4 regions of the Alteromonas sp. MmMcT2-5 genome follow, and region 3 is predicted to be linked to each of the others. Evidence: predicted binding sites of a transcription regulator. Region 3 holds the regulator's gene; each other region holds the start of a gene.
The links. The regulator sigma-54, encoded in region 3, starts transcription at its own class of promoters, with help from an activator protein. The targets are predictions, from matches to a motif close to GTTGGCACGNNNNTNGNNT.
Positions count from the first base shown of each region.

Region 1 (2,208 bases), on a different contig from region 3:
CAGCCACCACTTCTTTACCTACACCGCTTTCACCAAGCAGCATTACATTTGCGCTGGTTTTACTCACTCTAGAAATCAGCTTGTAGAGCTCTTTCATAATTGGCGATTCACCAATCAGCAAGTCAAAATGTTTCTCTATTTTGTCTTGTGCAGGTGCTTTTTCTTTTGGCTTTTGACTTAATACAGCCTCTATTTCCTCCCGTTGAATTGGCTTAACGAGATAGTCGACCGTGGGGCCACACAGACCCTTTATCACGCTTTTCACAGAAGGGTGACCCGTTATCAAAGTAACGCGAGGGCGCTTAGGAAGTGCATCTAGTTCATTGAATAAGTGCGCGCCGCTTCCATCGGGTAACATGAAATCAAGCAGTACATGGTCAAAGGTTTCTTTTTCTAACCAATCGCGGGCTTCTTTGAGTGTGGCAGCGGTAAGTACTTCGTGGCCAAGAAATTCGATGATAGTACAAGCTACTTCTGTGAACTCGGCGTCGTCATCAACTAAAAGTACGGTAAGCAAGTGGGTGTCCCTCTCTTCTGTCGTTTCCTATTCAGAAAAATTATGGAATAGAATCAATGTTATAGTCTTATCATACGCTATTAACAACTGAATGCTAACGCGCATATTTAAAATTTATTTATACGCTGGTTTAAATTGATAAGGCGTTAGCGCATCGGAAAATATTTAAATGCCTCAAGCAATCCGGAAATTTTGTACATTTGCCTTGATGCCAGAAATAGTCGGTTGCGCTACCTTCTTCTAATTTATCAACTCTTTGCGATCAGCGGTACACATCGCACTAAAGTACAGAATGTCTATATCTGTTTTTGTTTTATTAGGTGATTTTATTTTACTTATCAGGAGCATTTGCAAAAAGTATTCCTGTCTTTAACACACTGTCACATGCAATCGATGGCATATTTTTCGCACGATTTGCCTGTCTAAGGTTACTTGCAATTTCACTATGGCAAATCGAGTAGGTGCAAGAAATGTATATTAACTAGGCGAGGAGCCCGTCTGATTAGCGCGACGTTCGCTGGTAATGTGATATCAAAGGAATTGAAGATGTGGGGAAAAACAGCTGTAAGATCAATGACCTTATACGAGTTGTTGGGGAAAATGCAGCCGCGAGCAAGACAAGATACGTTCGAGTTTGCTGAGTTTTGGGATGTGATGGAGAAAAGAGGCTTTGGACCAATGCTGGCGCTGCCATCTTTTATCGCTTGCACACCGATTGGGGCCATCCCTGGGATCCCATCTTTAGCGGGTGGGACGATTTTACTCATCGCGTTGCAAATTTTACTCGGTCGTAGGCATCCTTGGTTACCGCAAAAAGTGATGCAACTAAACTGTGACGCCGATCAGCTTCGCTACATTGTCGAAAAGGTTAAACCGTATGCAGTACGTGTAGACCGCTTTTTAGTTCCTCGGTGTTTTTTCATGCGCCAGCCTGTGTTTAGATCACTCATCGCATTGTGCTGTGCAGGTTGCGGATTTGTAATGATTCCACTGGAGCTTATTCCCTTTATGGGGCTTATTCCCGCTTTTGCTGTTTTTATTATGGCAATAGGCATGGCCACAGACGACGGTGCTGTGGCGTTAGTTGGTGTTTCATTATCGCTATTTGGCTTTATACTTGGGTTTGAACGCCTTGCAGTCGCGCTAGGTTGATGGTCTAACTACTCAGTACACGAATCGAGCATAAAATCTGACGATGGAAGGTTCATTGTTTGATATCGTAGCTCACCAATAAAAGCACGGGCAGCTGGTCCCAACGTATCGCCGTCTTCGAAAGACAAATAAAGGAGCGCCTTACGCAACGCTGCATTATTATCGAGGGGAAGGGGAACGAGTGTACCGTCTTCTAGCTCATCTTTAATTATTGCTATAGGCAGCCACGCAAAACCCAACCCCTGAGCAATAATATCTAATGACGTTCTAACGTGGCTTACGGTCCAGCGCTGCTCTGCACCTAACCAGCCCACATCAGCTTTACGCTCCGCGGATGAATCCCTTACCACAATTTGACGATACGCTTTTAAGTCTTCCAGTGTGAGCGTTCTATCCAATTGGTGTAATGGATGGTCGGCGTGAGCGACAGCTGCAAATTCAATTTCGCACAAGTCTTCGCTAAAGCCATTAGAAAACGCGAAAGGAGAGATGCCTAAATCAACTTTACCATTGCTCAAAAGTGAATTTGCGCCACTGAG
Region 1 is NZ_JAKRFB010000036.1:24,102-26,309, reverse strand. It holds gene MHN09_RS14780 (sigma-54 dependent transcriptional regulator) at 1-517, opposite strand, end outside; gene MHN09_RS14775 (exopolysaccharide biosynthesis protein) at 1,064-1,669, shown strand; gene MHN09_RS14770 (LysR family transcriptional regulator) at 1,678-2,208, opposite strand, start outside.
Region 1: MHN09_RS14775 (exopolysaccharide biosynthesis protein) is a predicted target of sigma-54. The motif match lies at 910-928, and genes of this name have one in related genera.

Region 2 (2,208 bases), on a different contig from region 3:
TACAAACTCCATTTCTGCTGCAGTTAAGTAGCCATTAATAAGCAGTATTTCGCCCATTAGGATTTTTGCAGCAAGGTTTTCAGGATCTTTTTGTAAGCTGTTTTTAAGGTGGATATAGGCTTCGTCGTATTCGTTTTGATTAAACGCGGTCAGTGCTTTTTCGTAGTCTTCTGACGTAGAAGCAAAACTGTTAAAAGCGATTAATGATGAGGCAACTGCAGAGACAATAGCGCGTTGTACAACACGCTTTTTATTATTAAAAAAATCCATATATACCTTCGAAACTTAGCCTAGCCGCTGGCTTAAAAATAGCATAAAAAAAGGTGGCCTAAGCCACCTTCTAAAGATACGTGTTTTCTAAGCGTTTTTAAACAATTAAACGCGGCGCTTACGTCTATAAAGAACAAGACCTAAACCCAACCCCATCAGTGCTAGGGCGCCAGGCTCACTAACTTGTGTTGGAGGTGGAGTATTCTGAACATCAAATGACAAAGCGCTTAATTTGAATTTGTCGTTTGAGTCAGAGCCACCAATATTTCCAAAGATTTTATTGTAAGCGCCAACTAACCACAAATTTGAGAATTCATTTCTAAAAGCGTCGCTCACATTGGCTACGCCATTGTATTGATCGCCAGCTATATTGAATGATGAAGAGATAGCTTTACCTAAAGAGTCTTTCTGAACAATGTTGGTCCACGAGTTGTTCTCCAAATTAGCACCGGATAACGCAGCTACTGAAAGCTGTTGCCCACTACCCGCGTGCCATCCAAGCTCAACACTATTCAGGCTTACCGCTTTATCAAATGAAAAGAGAATATAGTCAAACGTACGATTCCCTTGTGCGGTATGCCAGTTGTCATCGGAGTCATAATCAAATAGGTTGTCTATAGTTTGGTGGGCACCAGTAGCTTCGTGACTATTTTGCACGCCATATCCATAGTCGTAGTTAAGGTTTGGCTGGCCTACGAATTGAGCATTAGACTCATCGAAACTTTTAACGTTTGAACTAGAGAGTTGCGTCCAGCTACCGTTTCTTCTTTCCCAGTCTGTAGAGTAGTCAATGTAAGTCCAGGCAGACAATTTGACATTGACGCCATCTATTACTACACCATCACTTGAAAGGACACTATTCTCAGAATGAGACATCAAGTCATATCTTTTGTTGTCACTGGATGAAGCAAAAACAGAATTGCTTGCTAGGGCTAAAAAGGTAGCGGTGGTAATGGAAAATTTTAGTATCGACTTCATAGGCTTATACAACTTAAAACTACAGATAATAAGTTATCAAGCATTTTGTGTGCCAATATTTAAGCGTATGATTTTAAAGTTATTTTTCTGGTTCTTTAGATGCCCAAGTAAAAAAAACTGACAGATTTTTCAATCTGTCAGTGATCTAAAGTCTAATTTCTTCAAATGGATTTTTTGCGACGCCACATCACGAGAAGTGAACAAGCCATGAGTAAGCCAATGGTGCCAGGTTCAGAAACTTCTGTTGGCGTTGGCGTACCGGCAGACTCTGTTACAGAGAAGCCAACATTAGCAAGCTTAAAGGCATCATTACCTACATGGCCGCCAATATTTCCGAATACGGTGTTATAAGCGCCAACCAACCAATATTGAGCGGACTCAGTGAAAGTAAAGTCAGCGCGGTGATCTAAATATTCACAGTTTTCAATATCAAATGAGGCTGAAGTTAAGGCGTTAGTGACAATATCGCTCCACGTGTTAACACCTGAGGTTAGTTTCGAAGTATTACTTAGTGCTGCAACAGATACTTGGCTGTCGCTGCCACTGTAAAGCCATGAAAAACTTGCGCCCGTTAGTGTCACCGCAGAGTCGAAAGATAACAACACGAAGTCATAGTCACGTTCTACGTTAGTCATACCACTATAATAAGCGTTCGCGCTACCTTGAGAGTAATAGTTGATATTGTCAATAGCGTGGTCAGCGTCGCCACGATAGTACGCTTCATCATTGTTTGTTATGCCGTAAGCCCATTTATCTGAGATTTTTTCTAACTTGGCGCCAACGACTGTTTCGCCGGTAACTCCTTGTGTGTCAGAAAAGGCGGACATACTAATATTTAATCCGTCTATTTGAACAAAGGAATTATTCGTCTGATTGGTTTGTGTCACTTTGTCATCGACTAGATCGTAGGTGTATTCTCCCAACGGAGAGTTACATATATTGCTTTGTTCGTTGCTTTGG
Region 2 is NZ_JAKRFB010000050.1:3,081-5,288, reverse strand. It holds gene prsT (XrtA/PEP-CTERM system TPR-repeat protein PrsT) at 1-270, opposite strand, end outside; gene xdp1 (exosortase-dependent surface protein XDP1) at 376-1,248, opposite strand; gene xdp1 (exosortase-dependent surface protein XDP1) at 1,410-2,208, opposite strand, start outside.
Region 2: xdp1 (exosortase-dependent surface protein XDP1) is a predicted target of sigma-54. The motif match lies at 1,287-1,305, and genes of this name have one in related genera.

Region 3 (2,208 bases):
ATTCGCTTTTTACTATTACACTGAACCGCACACTCGGTGCGGTCCAGACTTACGATGGCTTGTATATCCATGCTTAATTAACTACTAATGTTTTTTCAGTTTTTCCTTATGCTTGATTACCTGCCGGTCGAGTTTATCAACCATGCTGTCAATCGCCGCATACATGTCGGTATTTTCTGAGGATGCGAATACTTCAGCGCCACTTAAATGAACGGTCGCTTCGGCTTTTTGATTTAATTTTTCAACGTTCAGGATGACATGCACATTAGAAATGTGATCAAAGTGACGTTCAAGTTTGCTGAACTTCGTATCGACATAATTACGCAAAGAGTCGGTGATTTCGACATGATGACCAGTAAGGTTGATTTGCATATTTCGTCTTCCTTATATTATTAAGCCCGATTAAATAAGGCTTTTGCGTTGGTTCGACGGCGGGATCGACAACGATTCCCGGTACTTTGCTATTGTTCGCCGGGCAACTTTAATGCCTTGTTCGGCCAACAATGAAGCAATCTTGCTATCACTTAGCGGCTTGCTAGGCTTTTCAGCGGCCACTAATTTCTTGATCAATGCACGAATCGCTGTAGATGAACATTCACCACCAGACTCTGTTGCAACGTGGCTTGAGAAAAAATACTTCAATTCGAAGATTCCACGTGGCGTATGCATGTACTTTTGCGTTGTCACTCGCGAAATAGTGGATTCGTGCATATCTACCATTTCTGCGACATCATTTAGCACCATTGGTTTCATCATTTCCGGGCCGTGCTCAAAAAAGCCCATTTGCTGCTGCACAATGCAGTTTGCAACCTTCATTAAGGTTTCGTTACGAGATTCAAGGCTCTTTATGAACCACTTAGCCTCTTGCATGTGTGAGCGGATGAATTGTGAATCGCTACTATTCTTGGCACGGCGACTCATTGCAGCGTATTGTTGATTTACGCTTAACTTAGGCAGACTGTCGGGGTTCAGCTCAACCACCCAACGGCCATTTTTCTTGGTTACTGAGACATCAGGAATAACGTACTCAGGCTCTTTAGTAACTAAAGCACTACCTGGGCGAGGATTCAAGGTTTGCAGTAAACGCATTGCCTCGCGTAGCTGATCTTCTTTCAATCGGCTTTTACGCATAAGCGTACGATAGTCTTTGCTGCTCAGTAAGTCAGAGTACTCTTCAATCAGTTGCTTTGCTTCAGCAAGCCACGGTGTGTCTTCTGAAAACTGGCGCAATTGCACCATCAAACATTCTTGTGGAGAGCGTGAGCCAGAACCAATAGGGTCGAACATCTGAATGCGCTTTAGCACACATTCTATTTCGTCCATTTCAATCGGCTCTTCCATATCATCATCGTTAACCGCTTCTAAAATATCATCAAGGGTAACGGTTAAATAACCTGACTCGTCAATAGAGTCGATGATTGCTGTAGCGATTGCGCGATCGGTATCCGAGAAATGGGTAAGGCGCATTTGCCAAAGAAGGTGCTCTTGAATATCTTCAGTAGTCTCACCTTGGAAGATTTGCTCGTCGTCATTGGATGGACCCGGAGCAGGCGAAGATGAAGCAGAGTAGTATTCGTCCCATGTGCTGTCGATTGGCAGCTCATCGGGAAGATCGTTTTTCTCAAGTGCATCGCCGGCTTCTAGTGTGTCACTAGATGCAGAAGCAGTGGCCTCAGAGCCGCTGTCATCGTTGTCGATATTGTTCTTTTCTAGTTGCGGCTCGTCGTTACCTTCTTCAACTTCTAATAGCGGATTAGAATCGAGCGCTTCTTGGATCTCTTGTTGAAGATCAAGTGTAGAAAGCTGCAGCAGTTTAATGGCCTGCTGAAGCTGTGGTGTCATGGTAAGTTGTTGGCTAAATTTTAGCTGTAAAGATGGTTTCATCTACGTCTTATTTAAATGCTCTAAATTGAATATACCAGAGCGAAACTGAAAAATGACAATTCGGTTACATTAACTATAGCCTGAATTGTTCGCCTAGGTATACATCCCTTACTTTTTGATTACTTAAAACCTGTTCCGCCGTTCCTTGCGCAATAAGCTCGCCATGACTCACAATGTACGCCTTTTCACAAACATCCAATGTCTCTCGTACGTTATGGTCCGTGATAAGGATTCCAATACCCCTATCGCGAAGATGTTGTATTATCTTCTTTATATCATTAACTGATATTGGATCAACACCAGCAAATGGTTCGTCTAACAAAA
Region 3 is NZ_JAKRFB010000014.1:58,782-60,989, forward strand. It holds gene ptsN (PTS IIA-like nitrogen regulatory protein PtsN) at 1-71, opposite strand, end outside; gene hpf (ribosome hibernation promoting factor) at 85-372, opposite strand; gene MHN09_RS08370 (RNA polymerase factor sigma-54) at 403-1,884, opposite strand; gene lptB (LPS export ABC transporter ATP-binding protein) at 1,958-2,208, opposite strand, start outside.

Region 4 (2,208 bases), on a different contig from region 3:
TGCAATATTTCAAAGTAACCACGGCCTTGAATTGACATATCAAGAGCATTTTCAGTGGTTAACAGGTTACCTTGCGTGTGTGCTTTTTGAGTAGCAACGACCTTCGAGCCTGAACCAAGCATAAGCCCAGAAGGTAGTTCCGTGTCAGCAGACGAACGACCGCCTGGCTGATTGATATTCTGATACAGCAAATCTTCAAACACCGCGCGGTCTTTTTTAAAGCCCACTGTTGATGCGTTTGCTAGATTGTTAGACACCACTGCCACATCGGTCTGTGCGGCGTCTAGTCCGGTTTTACTTATCCATAGTGCTGGATGCATGTTAACCTCCGACGTTGCTCATAAGGCAACGGTGATAAAAATTCTTTTACAGGATGCGTAGTAGCTGATTACCGCGAGTATCAAGCTCTTCTGCTTGCTTCATCATTTTGACTTGAAGCTCGTAGTGACGCTGCAGACTTATCATGTCCACCATTTCGTCAACAGCATTAACGTTGGAACCTTCAAGCATGCCCGACATTACTTTTACGTTGGCATTGGCTGGCGCTATTGAGCCATCTTCCATTCTAAATAAGCCGTCATTGCCACGTTCCATGTCTGCATAGTTTGGACTAACTAATTTAAGTCGCCCCACTTCTTCAATAACATTGGCAGGGGCACCTAACTGTCTCATCGACAACGTGCCATCGGCGGCGATATTGAGGTTATCTAAAGGAACAGGAAGGAATATTGGCCCATTGTCACCAAGCACGACGCGATCGTGGATATCTGTCAAAATTCCGTCATCGCCTAACTTGAAATTTCCATCACGCGAGTAAGCTTCTTGACCATTTTGATCTTGTACAGCGAACCAACCATCACCTTGAATGGCTACGTCTAAATCGCGGTCTGTTTTAATCATCGGACCCGACTCGTAATTATTCGACGGGCTCTCTGTCATGGAAAACACGCGAGTCGGCAAACCTTCGCCGTAGGCCGGCATTGACCTTGCCTGCTCTAACTGCGCTCTGAATCCCGTTGTCTGTGCATTAGCCAAGTTATTGGCCCTAATCCCTGTTCCTAGTAGGTCTTGGGAGGCACCACTTGCTGAAATATAGAGAAGTTTGTCCATGACTGACTTTTGACTCTGATTAAACCTTAAACAAGATTTTGCAAAGGCAGTGCCAATCTGTGGATATTTAGTGCAATTGAAAAATAAGGGCGGTATTAAATTGATATATATAGAAAAATAAAAAGGTCGCATTGTTGCGACCTTTCTAAATCGGGTCAAATAGGTACGGTTTTCCGCGCCTAAAATTTGCCGCTTAGCAATCTGCTAATGTAGCTTACTGCAAACTATCGAATGTTAAGGATAGTCTGGTTTAGCGAGTTGTTCACTTCAAGCGCACGCGAGTTTGCCTGGAAGTTACGCTGAGCGATAATCATGTCGATGAGCTCAGTGGTAAGGTTAACGTTAGCTTGTTCTAGCGCCGAAGAGTTAATTTCGCCGAAAGTACCGGTTGTTGCTTCACCCGCTAGTGCCTCACCTGAAAGAATACTTTCCTTCCACTGAGTACTGCTCTCCTGAGTTAGGCCTTGTTCATTAGAAAAGCGAACCAAAGCGACACGAACAATAGGTTCAGACGTACCATTAGAGAACGTTGCACGAACCAGGCCGTCAGGACCGATATCGATACCCGTCAATCGACCTACAGGCAAACCATCCTGTTCTAATGATGTAACCTCGAACGCAGAGGCGAACTGAGTCGGCTCATTAGGCGTAGCGCTATTAACATCGAGGTTGAAATCTATACTTATTTGCTGCGTAGGATCTGAGCCATTAGCAAGAATACCTGCGCCTAGCGCTTCTGTTTCCATTTTGAAATCAAGTGTAGGTAGGCCATCAGGCGTTTCCATACCAGCGAAATCACCGCCTTGAGAGAAGATGAGTTTAGATGCTGTTACGGCGTTACCAGTGTTACCACCGACACTATTTACTGCTGTTGCTGGGTCTGTGTCATTACCCGCTGAATCTGTCATATCAACTAGCGTGTCATCGATTGCAGTAGCAACATACCACTCATTATCAACACCCGGTGTCGCATCCTTTATGAAGTAATAGGTCATTACGTGACTATCACCTAACGAATCGTAAACGGTTACCGATGTTGCGGCGTTGTAGGTAAGCGGATCTTCAGGGTCAAAATCTTGTGGATCTAGGGCTGCATCA
Region 4 is NZ_JAKRFB010000001.1:129,052-131,259, reverse strand. It holds gene flgG (flagellar basal-body rod protein FlgG) at 1-320, opposite strand, end outside; gene MHN09_RS00625 (flagellar basal body rod protein FlgF) at 367-1,110, opposite strand; gene flgE (flagellar hook protein FlgE) at 1,335-2,208, opposite strand, start outside.
Region 4: MHN09_RS00625 (flagellar basal body rod protein FlgF) is a predicted target of sigma-54. The motif match lies at 1,149-1,167, and genes of this name have one in related genera.